DNA from 3 places in the Arthrobacter sp. PvP023 genome. Region 3 is predicted to be linked to each of the others. Evidence: riboswitches for the same ligand, from Rfam matches in the RefSeq annotation. Region 3 holds a riboswitch; each other region holds the start of a gene.
The links. A riboswitch is a leader RNA that binds a small molecule or an ion and turns the genes downstream of it on or off. The one in region 3 is predicted to bind cyclic di-AMP.
Positions count from the first base shown of each region.

Region 1: another riboswitch for cyclic di-AMP. It lies ahead of JOE31_RS18790 (C40 family peptidase); the one in region 3 lies ahead of JOE31_RS19510 (hypothetical protein).
Region 2: another riboswitch for cyclic di-AMP. It lies ahead of JOE31_RS11120 (NlpC/P60 family protein); the one in region 3 lies ahead of JOE31_RS19510 (hypothetical protein).

Region 1 is NZ_JAFIBI010000001.1:4,148,158-4,153,788, reverse strand. It holds gene JOE31_RS18800 (metal-dependent transcriptional regulator) at 1-574, shown strand, start outside; cyclic di-AMP (ydaO/yuaA leader) riboswitch at 685-928, shown strand; gene JOE31_RS18795 (M23 family metallopeptidase) at 932-1,753, shown strand; cyclic di-AMP (ydaO/yuaA leader) riboswitch at 1,867-2,060, shown strand; gene JOE31_RS18790 (C40 family peptidase) at 2,221-2,805, shown strand; gene JOE31_RS18785 (NlpC/P60 family protein) at 2,945-3,709, shown strand; gene JOE31_RS18780 (HNH endonuclease) at 3,935-4,435, shown strand; gene JOE31_RS18775 (molybdenum cofactor guanylyltransferase) at 4,482-5,099, shown strand; gene JOE31_RS18770 (DUF6457 domain-containing protein) at 5,160-5,531, shown strand; gene JOE31_RS18765 (molybdopterin molybdotransferase MoeA) at 5,528-5,631, shown strand, end outside.
Region 2 is NZ_JAFIBI010000001.1:2,405,310-2,410,940, forward strand. It holds gene JOE31_RS11100 (ribonuclease Z) at 1-50, opposite strand, end outside; gene JOE31_RS11105 (DNA alkylation repair protein) at 149-667, shown strand; gene JOE31_RS11110 (hypothetical protein) at 634-873, opposite strand; gene JOE31_RS11115 (polysaccharide deacetylase family protein) at 944-2,530, opposite strand; cyclic di-AMP (ydaO/yuaA leader) riboswitch at 2,760-2,954, shown strand; gene JOE31_RS11120 (NlpC/P60 family protein) at 2,958-3,722, shown strand; gene JOE31_RS11125 (hypothetical protein) at 3,839-4,426, opposite strand; gene JOE31_RS11130 (DUF1918 domain-containing protein) at 4,617-4,808, shown strand; gene JOE31_RS11135 (cupin domain-containing protein) at 4,877-5,254, opposite strand; gene JOE31_RS11140 (DUF5129 domain-containing protein) at 5,425-5,631, opposite strand, start outside.
Region 3 is NZ_JAFIBI010000001.1:4,309,726-4,315,356, forward strand. It holds gene JOE31_RS19495 (hypothetical protein) at 1-104, opposite strand, end outside; gene JOE31_RS19500 (response regulator transcription factor) at 351-1,091, shown strand; gene JOE31_RS19505 (HAMP domain-containing sensor histidine kinase) at 1,095-2,627, shown strand; cyclic di-AMP (ydaO/yuaA leader) riboswitch at 2,767-2,951, shown strand; gene JOE31_RS19510 (hypothetical protein) at 2,951-3,727, shown strand; gene JOE31_RS19515 (hypothetical protein) at 3,878-4,432, shown strand; gene JOE31_RS19520 (dolichyl-phosphate beta-glucosyltransferase) at 4,572-5,498, shown strand; gene JOE31_RS19525 (STAS/SEC14 domain-containing protein) at 5,522-5,631, opposite strand, start outside.

The DNA of each region.
Region 1 (5,631 bases), 160 kb from region 3:
TTCGCAGACCATCGGCCGGATGGAACGCGACGGACTGGTGGTTGTTTCGGGCGACCGGCACCTTGAGCTCACCGAAACAGGCCGGAAACGGGCTACCGAGGTTATGCGCAAGCACCGCCTTGCGGAGCGGCTCCTCGCCGACGTCATCGGCCTCGACTGGGCGTATGTCCATGACGAAGCCTGCCGCTGGGAACACGTCATGAGCGAGCGGGTTGAGCGGCGCATCTTCGAGCTCCTGGACCATCCCACGGTTTCCCCTTACGGCAACCCCATTCCCGGCCTGGCGGCACTTGGCGGACAGCCCACTCCCGCGTTCACCGACGGAGTGGTGAACCTTCTTGACGCCATGGCCGGATACGGGGCCGACTCCCGCATTACCGTGAGCCGCCTGGCCGAGCCCATCCAGGTTGAGCCGGAGCTGCTGGTCCAGCTCGATGAAGGCGGCATCCGGCCGGGGGCGTCCCTCGCCCTGGAGCGCGTGGGGGAGTACATCTCGGTGCGCGTACCCGAGATCGAAGGCGCCCTGGAACTGCCGCCCGAAGTTGCGGCCCACGTATTTGTTACGGTCCGCTAACCGTGCACCTCGTAGGACCACCTACAACACGTTGAGACGCAGATAACGGAATTATTACCGTGCTGATTAATCACCTATAGTTGAGGACTAGCGCCGATACGAAAGCGTTACCTGATCCGAAGCCGAGCTCTGCCAGCGGATCAAGGTACGAATCACCTCCTGGCAGAGGCGGGGGAACCACAACCGGCCGTTGAAAGACGGCCTTGGGGTGAAGTCCGTCAGCGGCAAAGCACCTCCGACGAAGGATTCCTTTGGGATACCCCTGTGTCGGATGCCTTGCATTGGCGGACCGGGTCTTTGATCTCTCTGACCCGAATCCGACAGCTAACTCCGCAGGCTTTCCAGAGAGGATAATTCTTGACCACGCAGACCGTCAGGGGCCGCCGCAGGGCGACAGGTCCCGCTTCGGAGTACCCCGTGGCCGAAGCCGTAATGACGGTCAGGCCGCGCGACGCACACCGTGATGCGCGCCGGCGCCGGAGCCTGTTCAGCCAGGTTACGGACTTCGCCTCGGCGAGCGGCGTGGGTCAGAAGGCGGGCATCGCGCTGGCCGCCACCGGACTGGTCCTTACCGTGACCGTACCGTCAACCGGCCCCATGGTCTCCACGTCAGACACGGGATCCACCGCCGCCGCATCAGTCGCGGCGCAGCCGGAGGTCTCCGCTGCCGCCAGCGCCAAGATCGACTTCAACCGGACCGCCGTAGCCACCAAGGGGGATCCGGACGGCAAGCTCAAGCAGTTGCTGAGCGCGCAGTCAGCCGGAACCATCACCCGCGCGGCATCCACCGGCAGCCTGGGCGCGCCGCTGGAACAGATGGTCACCGCATCACCTTTCGGTTTCCGGGTTAGCCCGATCACGGGCGGAGCCGGCGAGTTCCACCGTGGCCAGGACTACGCGGCCCAGTGCGGCACAAGCGTATTCGCCGCCGCCAGCGGAACCGTGACCTTCTCCGGCTGGCACCCCTACGGCGGTGGCAACCGTGTGGTGATTGACCACGGCAACGGCCTGGAAACCACGTACAACCACCTCTCGTCGTCCAGTGTCCAGGTTGGCCAGAAGGTCAACCGCGGCGACGTGGTGGCGCTCAGCGGGACCACCGGCGCCTCCACCGGCTGCCACCTCCACTTTGAAGTGATGGTCAACGGCGAAGTCGTCGACCCGCTCGGCTGGCTCTGATCCAAACGATCGGCCGCTCTCGCATTCCTGTGACATGTCGTGACCTGAATGTGACATTCGTTCGGAATTCCTGTACCGTTTAGAGCACGCCAACTTTTCCGAAGTTGGCGCTCTTGAGTGGATTGCCTAACTCTGCCACCGCTCAAGGTCCGTTCGCATTACATCGTCTGGCAGAGGCGGGGGAACCAATTTTGGTCTTCGCAAGAAGACCTTGGGGTTAAGTCGCAACGCTTCCCAGGAAGCCGAGCGGCCGGGTGACTCCCATCCGAATCCGACAGCTCACCTCGTAGGCATTGGGAGAGGCTACCTTCGTGTCTACACGTCACAATTCTGCGCGCCACCGCGCGCAAACGGTTCGTACGAACCCGTTAAACTCCGTGTCCAGGGCTGTTACTGCCAACGCCGGGACCGTAGGTCGCCAGGCGGCTGTTATCGCAGCTGCTTCCGGACTGATCCTCAGTGTTGGGATGCCGGCAAATGCCGCCGATACCAACCTGGGCGTTTCCGCTTCGACGGAGTCCGGCTCACAGTCGGCCCAGCTGACCGTAACTGCAGAACCCACAGCGACTGTTTCCTTCGAGCGTCCGGCAGTGACCACGAAGGCAGCGCCCAAGGTTGAAACCGTTCGGGCACAGTCCACCGGTACGGACGCCAGCGAGACCTCCACTGAGGCTGACGGAGAGGCCAAGGCAAGCAAGCTTGCTGACGCCGCATCTTCCGCAGCAGCATCGGGCCTCGCTGCCATCGCTTACACCGGTATCGGCAGCCCTTACGTCTGGGGCGGTACCACTCCCAGCGGCTGGGACTGCTCAGGCTTCACGCAGTGGGTATACGCACAGGCCGGCATCAGCATCCCCCGCACCAACGCATGGACAGCCATGACGCCTACCGCCACCCCGGCGCCGGGCGATCTTGTCATGCAAAACGGCGGCGCCCACGTTGGCATCTACGTCGGCAACGGCATGATGATCAGCGCGCTCAACCCCTCGCAGGGCACTCTCCTGCACGCTGTGTCCGCCACGGGCACCTCTGCGTTCTACACGCTTCGCTAACACACGCGCTTCCCATCGCTGAAGTGCGCGTTCTTCGCTAAAAACCCTGTTCGGGCCGTTCCGGCTTACCCCCAAGATGCCGGAGCGTCCAAAAACCGCGGCCTGCCATGCAGTCTGAGGAAAACGAAAGAGAGAACTAATGACTACTCGTGCCATCGCACGGCATCGCGCCGAGGTTACAAAGACCAACTCGCTTGCTGTCATTGCCAAGGCCGTCGGCGACAACGCCGGTGGCATGGGCCGTCAGGCTGCGGTTATCGCTGCTGCCTCCGGTCTGGTCCTGACGAGCGGTATCGCAGCCAACGCTGCCGACACCAATGTTCAGCGCGAAGCAACCTCTGCTTCCACCCTGGAAGTCCAGTCTTCCGCTCCGGCCAACATCTCGGCTGCATCCAGCATCGCCATCTCCTTCGAGAAGCCGGCTGTTTCCACCTCCCCGGCTCCGGTCGTTGAGGCTCCCAAGCCGGTTGTTGAAGTTCAGGAAGCTGCTCCCGCGGCCGCTCCGGCTGCCGTTGCAGAGACTGTGTCCGCCCCGGCGGCTCCGGCTGCCCCTGCGGCCCCCGCCGCTGCCAGCGGAAACGGCGCTTCGATCGCAGCTGCGGCGTACGCCCAGCTCGGCGTTGCCCAGGACTGCACCGCCCTTGCCACCAACGCGCTTGCGGCCGTAGGCATCAACTACCACGGCTGGCCGGCCGGTTACCTTTCCCTGGGCCGTACCGTGAGTGCAGCCGAGGCACAGCCAGGCGACCTCGCATACTACGAGAACGGCGGCATGGGCATGGCCCACATCGCTGTATACGTCGGCAACGGCCAGGCCGTGCACGGTGGCTGGAACGGCGGAACCACTTCCCTGTTCAGCGTCAACGTCGGCTCCGGCCCGGTCTTCATCCGCGTTGGCGGCTAAAGCCTCCAGCTAACGTTTGCCGGAAGAACCCCTGCCTCCGGGCGGGGGTTCTTCTGCGTTTCCGGCAGGTGAATTTTTGCCGACACGGAGTGTATGGTAAGGACCCGATTCGGTGATCGGCCACTTGAGTGTTTACTCTTGTGTTGTCGATCCATAGCGCCCGGACAAGCAGAGGGCAGCCGGCCCTCGAGCCCCTGACGGGCGCGGCCGTGAAGAGGTATGTGCATGCGCACTCTCGTTCTTAATGCTGGATATGAACCGCTGGCGGTTGTAACCTTCCGCCGGGCGCTGGTTCTTGTGCTGACCGGAAAAGCTAGCGTAGTGGCCGAGGGCGACGATCCTGTCGTCGGGCCGCAGGAGATCCTGGGCCGTCCGTCCGTGATTCTCCTGAACCGTTACATCCGGCCGCGGTACAACACAACCACCGCGGTGAGCCGCCGGGGCGTTTTGCGCCGTGACGCACACCGCTGCGCCTATTGCGGTAAGGCAGCACACACCATTGACCACGTCCATCCGAAATCGAGGGGTGGTGCGGACTCCTGGGAAAACCTTGTGGCCGCCTGCCTTCGATGCAATAACGTGAAGGGCGACCACACGCCTGCCGAGATGGGCTGGAAGCTCAGGTTTGTGCCCGCGCCTCCGCACGGCACCATCTGGCAGATCAAGGAGCTGGAAAAGCCCACCCCTGCGTGGGACCCTTTCCTTCTGCCTGAATCCGCCGCCTGAGGCGTCGATCCTGCGCAGGACCCGTCTCAATGGCTAGGCTGGCCCTGTGGAGTTTGATGCCTTAATCCTGGCGGGCGGCCGGTCATCGCGCCTGGGCGGCGTGCCCAAGTCCCAGCTGATGTACGACGGCGCCACCCTCCTGTCGCGGTCGCTCTCGGCGGCTGCCGGAGCTCGCGCCACAGTGGTGGTGGGACCGGATCCCGGCGAACTGCCTGCCGGTGTCCTGACGTGCCGCGAGGAGCCTGCCTTTACGGGTCCCGCAGCGGCCATTGCTGCCGGTATGGGGGCACTGGAACGGGCGCGCGGTCCGCTCCGGGCCGCGATGACGCTGATTCTGGCCTGCGACATGCCCAAAGCGGACCAGGCAGTTGCCGCCCTTCGGGCCGCCCTCGCAGACCACGGCCCGGCCCCTGCAGGGCCGGATGGTGTCATGTCCGCTTCCCTCGACGGCCGCAGCCAACCGCTCGCAGGCCTTTATAGCACAGCTGCGCTACAACGTTCCGTTGACGAAATGGAGACGAGCGGGGGGCTTGCCGGGGCATCAGTGTTCGCCCTCCTTGCTAGGCTTGACGTGCGGACTGTTACCGTCCCCGCCGGTGCCACGGACGACGTGGACACCTGGGACGATGCCACCGCGCTAGGGGTGTCCCGCCAAGGGTCTTGAGCCACCGTCGGTGGGACCGTGCGGTGGCACCGCAACCGAATTTTGAGTTTGGAGGCAACAGTGAAAAGCCAGGACGAAACGCTGGAGGACTGGTGCCGGGCGCTGCTGCAAGCCTTCGAGCTGGAGGACGTCGAGGTCGATGTCAATGAAGTGCTCGCGCTGGCCGGTGTCGCGGCCCACTCCGTCGTGCGGCCGGCGGCGCCGCTGACCACCTTCATCGCAGGCTTCGCGGCGGGAATGGCGACGGGTTCGGGGCAGGCCCCGGACGCGGTGTCCATGCAGGCTGCCTTGGGCGTGGCGCGGGCGCTTGCCATGGACTATGCAGCAGTGGATCCGGCGGTGCCCGGACAGCCCACCGTGGCAGGTTCAGGCCCGGTTCGGACCGATCATGCCTCCGGCCCGTCCACCAACAGCGGGACCACCGGCGCATGACGGCTGCGCCGCCGGACGGCGGTGACGCCGCCAGCGACGTTCCTGACCGCGGGGACTCCTCCCGCCTCGCTGCAACCGTCGAGGCCGAGGCCGGTTCCGT
Region 2 (5,631 bases), 1.9 Mb from region 3:
GTCCGGGTGGGGACCTGCGAGGCGGTTCCGAGGACGACCAGTTCACGCATGGGACTGAGTTTCTCACGTTGCCGCGGAACGCGCTCGCGGGCCGCACGCGGGCGCCGGCGCCCATGTGCGACACACGATATTAGGACAGAATAGTCGGGTGACCGATGCCTGTGACTTCGTGGATGCCTCGCTGCAGCGGGAGAGTTCCTGGCTCAGGGCAGAAGAGGCGCAGGCCCGGCTGGGCGACCGGCTTCAGTTCTACGGTGCATCCGTCGGCGCGGTGCGGGGGACCATCCGTGACATGCTGCGCCGCCACCGTGACCTCGTCCACGATGACATCACTGCCCTCAGCACCGAGCTGTGGTCCGTGCCCGTCTTCGAGCGCCGCCTGGCGGCGGTTGTCCTGCTGCAGTCCAGGGTGGCCTTGCTCAACAACTCCGACCTCACCCGGATCGAGGGCTTTGTGCGGGAGGCGCAGCTGGGTGAGCTGGTGGACCCGCTCGCCGTCGACGTCGTCCGTCCCTTGGTGACGGCGCTGGAAGGACAAGCTGGGATGCGGGCACATGCTGTGCTGGGGCGCTGGGCGCGGGATCCTGATCCGTGGCTGAGGCGCGCGGCGGCGCTGTCGCTTGGGGACGCCGCTCAGCCGCCGGCCCGACGCTCCACCACCGCGTAGGCCCTGCCCTCCAGGAACTCCCAGTCTGTAACCACCATGAACCCCAGGGCGCTGACGCGGTCGTTGAGGACCAGGACGTCAAAGCCGCCGTCCCGCGGCTCGGCGTCCCACGTCGCCACATGCAGTTCCTTGCCCTCGAGGATCAAGAGCTCCGTGTTGACGTCGAAATCCTCCGGCGGCTGATCGCTCAGCTGGCAGATGGCCACGCAATAGTTTTTCACCTACGGACCGCCCATCTAAGACGGATTGCCGCGTCATCCGATGCAGTGGTTCGGCCTAGTACGTGATGGAGATTCCCCGAGCCGGTGACCACGTAACCTGTCCTCCCTGATAATTTTGTGCTGCGACGCCACCGGATGCGATGTATTCGTCACTGGTGGGGTAGCCGAGGAGGCCGTTTTCCCACCCCTGAGCTGCCCAGGCCGCGCCAATGGCGCCTTTGGTGCCGTGGGCGCCCGTAGCGGCCGACCAGTGGATCTGACCTCCCTGGAAAACCTGGTAGGCGCCGCCATTCCTGAGCCCTGTGACTTCACGTGAGACCGGGTATCCCAGACCACCGTTTTCCCACCCCTGCGCGGACCACGCAGCGCCAATGGCCCCTAGCGTGGCATGTCCTCCTGATGCTGGTGACCAGTGAATCTGTCCGCCTTGGAAGACCTGGTAAACGCCGCCGCCCTTTAGCCCCGGGATTTCGCTCGAAAGAGGGTAGCCGAGTTTACCGTTCTCCCATCCCTGCCCAGCCCAGACCGTGCCAATTCCACCCCTGGTGCTGTGCGCTCCGGTAGTCGGCGACCAATGGACCTGGCCGCCTTGGAAACTCTGGTAAACGCCTCCGTTTCGGAGTCCTGAGACTTCATTCGTGACCGGGGAACCGAGCGGTCCGTTTCCCGCGCCTTGCGCCACCCAGAGCGCCCCAATGGCGCCTCTAACGGCCGGCCCGGCTGAAGGAGTGGGCGTCGGTGATGGTGACGGTGACGGCGAAGGTGACGGAGGCGGTGACGCCACAGGGGACTGGCCCAGCGCCTGCGCCACTGTACGGACCGACGTCGTACCGTTTGCTGTCCGCGCAGCCAGCCACGTGACGAACTCTTTGAACAGTGCGGGGCTGATGGACAACGTCGGATCAGTTCCGGTGGCAATTTCGTGGAAGGTCAGCTGCAGCCAGCCGCCTGTTGACTCGGCGTTGGTGACGGCAGCCTGAAGAGTTGCCATGGTCCACGTGCTGTCCACCTGGTCCGGTGCCTGGGTGACCATGGGGTTAGCCGGCGGCAGGGTCTCGGCAACAGGGCAGCCGGCGCAGCTGGCCGGAGATCGAATGTCACCGAGGCCCCGGGAACTGGCGTAGCCGCAGCCGCGGACCGCTGATTGGGCAGTGGCGTTCTCCGCCGCGAAGGGGTAGGCGAAGTTACGGACGGTGAAGCCCCAGCCTTCGAGGGTGGACTTGCTGTTGCAGGCCTCCGCACTGGCGGCCGCTGCGCTGAGCGTTGTCATGTCCGGGTGGGTCACGCTGTGGCCGCCGATCTCGTTGCCATCGGCCACGAGAGTGTTCAGGTTTGCCTGGGTGAGGAACCCGGACTGGCCCACAAAGGACGTGGTGATGAAGAAAGTTCCTACCAGGCCGTGGGCTTTCAGCTCCTGCGCTGCGGCCAACTGGCTGCCGAGTCCGTCGTCGAACGTCAGGCTGACGATGGTCGGCCCCGCGGCCTTCGAAGTGCCGGCCACGCCCGCCACTGTGCTGACAGCAAGCAGCAGCGCACCCAGGATTGCAACCCAGCGCCTGCCGTGCGGGCCTCCGGCCAAAGGTTCAGGGGGATCCGCCACGTGACGCGCGGGCTTGCGGACAGGCTGATTGGACCAACGCATGATGCCTCCAAGCGTGTGAGTCCCCCCGCAAGAACATGCACGTAGACTACGCCTCGTGGCGTCAAGGCAAAACACTCGACTTTGATTAACGCAGTACCCGAGTACACCGCAGCTACCTGCATTCCGCGCTTGGTTCGGCAGTGCGTTATCCGAATGTGACATCGGCCGAGGGGCGCGCGTACGGTGGGACAGTGCCGGTTATCTCCGATACGGGCACTCCCGGGCGGATTGCCTAACCCTGCCGCGGCCCGGGATCCGATCGAAACCATCCGGCAGGGACGGGGAAACCACTTTTGGCCTGCAGGATTGTTGTGCAGGTCTTCGGGGTGAAGCCGCAAGCCGTCCGCTGAGCGGATGGCAACTGCGGCCGGGTGTCTCCCATCCGAATCCGACAGCTAACCTCGCAGGCATCGGGAGAGGTTACTTCATGTCTTCACGCAAACTGCCCGCTCACCATCCGTCAACCGCGCCCGCAGGACGCTCCGGCGTCACAACGGCCCGCGGCAGAAGCAAGGTTGGCCGCCAGGCCGCGGCGATTGCGGCGGCTTCTGGCCTGGTCCTGTCCAGCGGGATGGCTGCGCAGGCCGCCGAGGCTCCCGCGGAACGCGATTCGGCACCGGCATCCGGCCTCGACGCCAAGGCCCAGGTGGGTGCCCCGCTCAGCGCGGACTCCCACGTCAGGATCAGTTTCGAGCGGCCGGACGTCAGCACCACCCCCGCTCCAGTGGAAGTGCCGGTTGGCGAGCCCGCCCCGGCAGAAGCGGTGGCCCCGGCTGCAGCGCCGGCACCGGTTGCGGCGCCGGCGGCTCCTGCCGTTTCCGTCCAGGTCCAGGCAGCTGCGCCGGCTCCGGCTCCTGCCCCGGCGGCCGGCGGTGTCAACGCCGCCATGGTTTCTGCCGCCTACGCGCAACTGGGCATCACCCAGGACTGCACCGCCATGGTGGAAAAGGCACTTGGCTCCGCCGGCATTCCCGTCGGCGACCTGGGACCCATGCAGTTCATGAACTACGGCTCAGTGGTGGCGGAACCCCAGCCCGGCGACATGGTGGTCCAGTCCGGCCACGTGGGCATTTACATCGGCGACGGACAGGTGATCAGCGGCGGCATGAACGGTGTCAACGCCACCGTCACCCACCCGCTGTCCTGGCTGACGGCCACCGGCGGCGTGACCTTCGTCCGCGCCGGAGCCTAGCCTGCCGGTCCCGTTCTCCCCGAGGGGCCGGGAAACCGGATGACAGGCCGGTGATCAGCTGCCTTGGGGGCAGCCGGTCACCGGCCTTCCCCGTCGCCACACATCTGCCCGGGGTTTCAGGGCGGGGAGATCGCGACCGGAACCGTGCTCTCGCCCTGTGCGAACTTGATCCGCAGGACGGCATCGCGGGTGTCCGCCGGGATAGTGAAGCGGACATCGCCCGTTTTGCTTGAATCGCCAGCCACCAGCTCGTTCAGGCCGGAATCGGGGGAGTGGCTGACTCCGACGGCGCCGAGCCTGAACGTTGAGTCCCAGAAGTTGATGTCATACCTGCCGTGGTTGGTGCATCTGAGCGTGAACGTCAACGCGATCTTGCCGGACACGTCAGGGCGCGCACGGGCACCAAGAATTTCATATTCGACGTCGGCAGCCCTGTAGCGGTGCTCGGCCGGCAGGGCTACCGCCCACTCCGGGCTGTTACCGCCGCCGGACCCGGCACCCGACGGCGGGACAGTGCCGTCCGGCTGTGCGGAGGCGCCGGTGGCGGAGGAGCCCGCCGTTGAAGCGGCGGGCTTGCCGGCGTCGAACACCCCAAGCTGCCCCAGGCCAAGCAGCAGCCCCGTCACAGCGGTGATCACCGCTGCAGCGGCGGTCAGCAGACCGGGCAGCGTAGCCCACCAGCTGGTGGGTTTCTCCTCCGCCATAGCCGTTCCCCCTCGGTCCGGTGCCAGGGTCAAGATCCGTTGTATCCCAATACTCCTGCCAGGCGGCCACCAGCGCCAGATCCCGGGTGGTGCCGCATGGAAGCCCGGCCGATACCCCGGCCTGCCAGTGCGGAACGGCCCTGTTATCCATGCCCCGACACTCGTACTCTGGTCTTTGGAGGTGATTGCCATGAAGGCAACCCAGGGAGACCGGATCACTATCCGGGGCAAGACGGTCGGATCGGCGGAGCGGCACGGCCAGATCATTGAGGTCCATGGCGCTGACGGAGCGCCGCCCTACGTGGTGCGTTTCGACGACGGCCATGAAACCACGGTCATTCCCGGCGGGGATTTCGTTATTGACAGGATCCACCCGCAGTAGCGAAGCCGCTGTGAACTGTGAAGCCGCTGGGCTGGTTCGCTGCCTGGGCGCCAGACGCCGCCTGTCTGCTATTCGGGTGCCCTGGCGAACACTGCGGCGCTGACGAACTCGATGCCCGTAAAGGGCTCGTCTCCCTCAACCCATGCATCATGCCCTGGCGGGATGCTGTAGGAGTCGTCAGCGGCGATGGTGATCTGGCTGCCGTCAGAGGTCTTGACCGTGAGTTTGCCGGAAACGCAGAAACCAACGTGGCTGAGCTGGCATGAATCGGTCTGAGCGACGGGCTTGATGCATTCGGACCAACGCCAGCCGGGTTCAAAGGTAAATCTTCCGATGGTGTAGGCGTCGACGGATACAAGATCCACTTCCGTCTTGTCAGGGCGGCGCTTTTCGTCCGGAGAATTGTGCGACTTTACTGCCAGCTGAGCGACAACATTTGTGGTCATGGCTCTCTCCATCAATCGGAGTTGCGGATGGGGCTGTCCGGTCCCGCTAGCGCGACCGGACAGCGGAGTCGGTCTGCCTGGTCTGGATCGATGCGGCGAACCGATGAAGTGATCGCTATACGATGCTCAGCTTCCTCCGATCCGGGATCCTTGTCGAGACCCGTCGGCGCCTAGAAACTGGACGAACTCCCGGACCCGGAAAAACTGCCTCCGCTGCCGCCGTAGCCGGTGGTGCTGCCCCCGCCGCGGGCTGTGCTGACGCTGCCCACGCCGGTGCTGAACCCCGTGTTGAAGGCGGGGACTGAGAAGAAGTAGTACGACGGATAGACCGTGCCAAGGATGCTGGGCTCGTAGGTACGGCCGTGCTTGACCTTGGT
Region 3 (5,631 bases):
CTGCTCACGGGGATGTTCACACGACCGCCTGCAGGGACCGGCCGGTCTTCCGGGGTCCCGTCGGAATCGTTGTCCGGAACCGGCGTGCTGTGGTGGTTGTTCATGGCGTACTCCTTGGGCCTGGGGCTTTGTCCACCCAGACTCCGAAGCGTTCCTGTGCGGAGCCTGTGCGGGGCAAGAGGTCAAGCTGTGACCTTTCCGAAGCTGGTTTCACCCCGGGAATGCAGCCGATCCTCGCCGGGCAGCCCACGGAGGGCCCGGCGTTGCGTTCAGCTCGCTAGGCTGGGATTCACAGCTGGCCCACAGGATCCCCATAGGGCCGGCTAAACCGCAGATCGGAGAGTTGTCCCATGGCCACTTCGCACTCCATGACTAACAACCTTCCCCAGCTCACCCACCCGGACGGCTCCCCCATCCGTGCCCTGGTGGTTGACGACGAACCCAGCCTCTCCGAGCTCATGAGCATGGGCCTGCGGATGGCAGGCTGGTCCGTTGCCGTCGCCGGAGACGGCCCGGAAGCCGTAAAACTTGCCAAGGAGTTCCGCCCGGACGTGCTGGTGCTGGACGTGATGCTCCCGGGGTTCGACGGCGTTGAGCTGCTCACCAGGATCCGCGCCTTCGCGCCGGAGGTGCCTGCCCTCTTCCTGACGGCCAAGGACGCCGTCCAGGACCGCATCCTCGGCCTGGCGGCCGGCGGCGACGACTACGTCACCAAGCCCTTCAGCATGGAAGAGGTGCTCCTTCGCCTGCACCGGCTGGTCCAGCGCTCCGGAGTGGCCGCCATGGACACCGCGGAACTGGTGGTGGGCGACCTCGTCCTCAACATTGACACGCGCGAAGTGACCCGGGCCGGGGAGGAACTGCAGCTGACCGCCACCCAGTTCGAGCTCCTCCGCTACCTCATGGAGAACCCCAAGCGGGTGGTCAGCAAGGCCCAGATCCTGGACCGCGTATGGGACTACGACTTCGGCGGCCAGGCCAACATCGTGGAACTCTACATTTCCTACCTGCGCAAGAAGGTGGATGCCACGCACCCGCCCATGATCCACACTGTCCGCGGCGCGGGCTACGTCATCAAACCGGCGGATTGAGCGGTGCCCACACTCTCCGGCGAAACCCGCAAAGACCGCCGCCGCTGGCTTGATCCTTCGACCTGGCACCTCCGCACCCGGCTGGTACTCGTGGCCATGGCACTCCTTGTGGCGATCTGCGGCGCGATCGGCCTGTTCAGCTATGCCTCCATGGATTCCTTCCTGACCAGGCAGCTTGATGAACGACTGGGGCAGGCCTCACGGCTATCGAACGAGGCGGGACGGCCACGCCCCAGCAACCCGTCCGGCAGGCAGGACGGGTTCGAAGGCCCGGGCCAAGGTGTCGGGACGCTCATCGCGCGCATAGATGACGGGAATGTCAGCAGCGCCGGGTTCCTCGCCAAAGACGCCACCGTGGCGTCCCTCTCCCCCGAGGATAACCAGGTTCTTTTGGCACTCCAGCACGACGGAACGCCCGTCGATCGGGCACTGTCCACCGGCTCCTACCGCCTGGTGGCGGTGGCGGCGCCATACGGGGACGTGATTGTCACCGGGCTCCCCCTCAACGAGAAACAGAACACGCTCAACTCCTTGGTATGGACGATGGTGATCGTGTCGATGGGCGGCCTGGTACTGATCGGCCTTGCCGGAACGGTGCTGATCCGACGCACCATGAAACCCCTCGAGCAACTGTCCGAGGTCGCCACGCAGGTTTCGAAACTGCCGCTCGACGCCGGCGAGGTGGCCCTCGCAGTCCGCGTGCCGCCGTCGAACGCGCATCCCGGAACCGAAGTGGGCAGTGTGGGGCACGCCCTCAACCTCATGCTGGATAACGTCTCCAAGGCGCTTGAGGCCCGGCAACAGAGCGAAACCAAGGTGCGCCAGTTCGTGGCCGATGCCTCGCACGAGCTGCGCACGCCGCTCACCGCTATCCGCGGCTACACGGAACTCATGCGGATGACCGAGGACTTCACCCCGGACGGCCAGAAATCGCTGGCCAGGGTGCAGAGCCAGTCCGAACGGATGACCACCCTGGTGGAGGACCTCCTGCTGTTGGCCAGGTTGGACGAAGGCCAGCCGCTCAAGATCAGCGATGTGGACCTGACGCAGCTTGCGGTGGAAACCGTCAGCGACGAGAAGGTCATGGCACCGGACCGCATCTGGCAGCTGGAGCTCCCGGAAGAGCCCGTGGTGGTCCGCGGGGATGCCAAGCAGCTGCACCAGGTGATGGCCAACCTGCTCTCCAATGCCCGCAAGCACACGGAACCGGGCACCACCGTGGTCACCGGAGTGATGCGGTCGGCCGACGGCAGCGCTGTGGTGACCGTAACGGACAACGGTGCCGGGATCCCGCCGGAATTTGTGGACCGGGTTTTCGCCCGCTTTGCCCGGGCTGACGCCGCGCGAACCAGTCCTGCAGGTTCCGCGTCGGGTTCCGGCGGCGCGGGCGCTGCGGCTGCCGAGGGCACGAGCGGGCTGGGGCTGTCGATCGTGCAGTCGATTGTGGAGGCGCATGGTGGAACCGTCGAGGTCACTTCCCGCCCGGGACGCACAGAGTTTGCGCTGCGCCTCCCGGGAGAAGCACCGGAAGCGTAGCCGCACCGGAAGCCCGGCCTGCAGTGCAGGCAGTTACGCAAGCCAACGCGCCGCCGTCGTGATCCTCGTTACCGAAATGTGACTTAATCGCAAGATTCCTGTACCGTTTTTGGAGTGCGGCCACCGTTCCGGCCGCATATCCGGATGGACGCCAAACTCTGCCGCTACCCGGGTTTCCTCATGATCAGGCAGAGGCGGGGGACCCAGGTCTCCGGGCATTCTGCATTGCCGCCCTTGGGGTGAAGCCGACACGTGAAGTTCCGTGCGGCCGGATGACCTCATCCGAACCCGACAGCTAACTCCGCCGGCATCGAGAGGCAACCATGACTAAATCCACGCCAGAAGTACGTCCTGAGCCCGCTTCCCGCACGTCCGCAGCGCCTGCGCACCGCTCACGCCACCGCGCCGAACCAGCCGCCAAGACGTCCCCGTTGTCCCGGTTCGCGGCCAGCCTGCAGGGCTCCGGCCGCCGGGCCGCAGTAGTAACCACCGCCTGCGCGGTGCTGATTGGCGTCGGCGCCGCCGGCCAGGCTTCCGAACCCGCCGCCCCCGCAACATCGGCAACGGGCGCGGGAAGTGCCGCAACCACTGCCGACGCCGAATCGAAGCTCGCGTTCGAAAAAATCCTCGTTTCCGCCATGCCCGCTCCGTCCTCTGTCAGCGTGAACGCGCAGTCCTCCGGGGAGAAGCCGTCGGAGGAGAAGGCACCGGAAGCGCCTGCGGCCGCCGCCGCTCCTGCACCTGCCGCGGCCCCCGAACCGGCTCCGGCCCCGGCACCGCCCGTAGCTGTTGACGATCCCGCAGCTGCCCAGGCGTATGCCGCCTCGCAGCTCGGAACGTACGGCTGGGCGGCTGACCAGATGCAGTGCCTCACCACGCTCTGGACCAAGGAATCGGATTGGAAGACCACTGCCACGAACGCCAGCAGTGGCGCGTACGGCATCGTCCAGTCGCTGCCGGCGGAAAAGATGGCCAGCGCCGGGTCCGACTATCTGACCAACTTCCGCACCCAGATCAACTGGGGCCTGAATTACGTAAAGGAACGGTACGGCTCCCCTTGCGGCGCCCTGGACTTCCACTACGCCAACAACTGGTACTAAACCGGCACACGAAGCCATCTTGGCTCGCAACACCGGAGGCCCCGAATCCATGCTTGGGTTCGGGGCCTCCGGCCGTATTGGCGTGGTGCTTCTTGTTGGACGGGACCTTCTCTCCGTTACGGAGCCACAAGGTTTTCACAAGGTCGAGGAGTGACTCTGGGTCGCCGCCGCTTTCAATCGTCTTCCCAGCGGCTGCCGGCCCAGCGCCGTCATCAAGATGCAGGGAGCACAACAATGAAAAAATGGTTAGTTCCGACGGCCGTCCTGGCCTCAATCTTCGCAGCCGCCGCTCCGGCCGCCGCCGCCCCTTCGGGCCCGCCGATCACCGTGGACGGACCCGCCACCTTCACGAGCTGTGGATTTCCTGTCACCGGTGAAGTCACCGGCAAGGCCAAGAACATCACGACTCCCTCCGGGGACATCATCAGCACTTCCCCGAGGCTGAAGATAACGCTGACGGGGCCAGACGGAAAGACCGCCAGTTACGTCATCACGGGCGTCCTTTTCTTTTCGTTCCCGAGCGAGAACGTGGTCGAGGTGAAGGCTACGGGCAATAGCCTCCTTCAGCTCCCGTCTCCTGACGGGCTATTCCTCACACGGGGTAATGTCAACTTCTCTGTGGATTCCAAAGGCAACGAATTGCGGAGATTCTCAGGATCCGGCACTGCCACGAACATCTGTTCGCTACTCGCCCCTGACGCATAAACCGCGGCTGCGGTGCTCCCACCAATGACGGCGGGAGCACCGCTGCCGCTTCCGTTCCTGTTCCGGTCCTGACAGAGCCCACAGCAGCTGCACAGCTTTGGCCTAAATCCTTCATATGCTGCGGCGCCATAGTTGAACCATGACGCCCACAGACCTGGCCACGGGAACCCTGCTGCACCCGCAACCGCGGGCCGCCGTCGACGCCCGGCCGGGTCCTCCCGCCCCGACGTTCCCCCGGCAGGGTCGCGTCCGTCGGGCGCCCGTTGATACGCACATGACCGGCACCACAGGAACCGCTGCGCCGGTGCTGGATGTAGTCATCCCGGTCTATAACGAGGAACAGGGTCTGGAGCAATCCCTGCGGCAGCTCCACTTGTACCTGGCCGATACGTTTCCCTACCCGTTCCGGATTACGGTGGCGGACAATTCCAGCACCGACGGCACGCTCAAGACCGCCGAGCGTGTGGCCCGGGAACTACGCGAGGTCACCGTGGTCCGGCTCACCTCCAAAGGCCGCGGCAACGCGCTCCGCACCGTGTGGCTGGCCTCGCCGTCACCCGTGCTGGCCTACATGGACGTGAGTCTTTCCAGCGACCTCGCTGCGCTCGCCCCCTTGGTCGCCCCGCTTCTTTCCGGGCACTCGGACCTGGCGATCGGATCGCGGCTGGCACGAACTTCCCGCGTTGTCCGCGGACCGTGGCGGGGGTTCATCTCCCGCGGGTACAACGTTCTGCTGCATGCGCTGATGGGTGCGCGTTTCAGCGACGCGCAGTGCGGCTTCAAGGCTATCCGCGCAGATGTTGCCCGGCACATCCTGCCGCATACGGCTGACACCGCATGGTTCTTTGACACCGAACTGCTGGTCCTGGCCGAAAGATGCGGACTCCGCGTACACGAGGTCCCGGTGGACTGGACCGACGGTGGCGACGCCGGTGTGGACCTTTTCCAGACCGCGCTCGCCGATCTTCGCGGCATGGTCCGCCTCAGCCGCGACCTGGCGGCCGGCCGTATTCCGGTTCCGGAACTGCGGGCCCAACTCGCGCCGGGTGTTCCACCGCCGCGATGACGGTTAAACCGCCGCGATGACGGTTAAAGTGCCGGGAGCCACCCCATGGCTTCCTCCGGGCAGGTGAAATACCGCGTCGGAGCGGCAGGAGAATGAATGCTGAGGAAGAAATTGGCCAATGCCCGGTCCACCG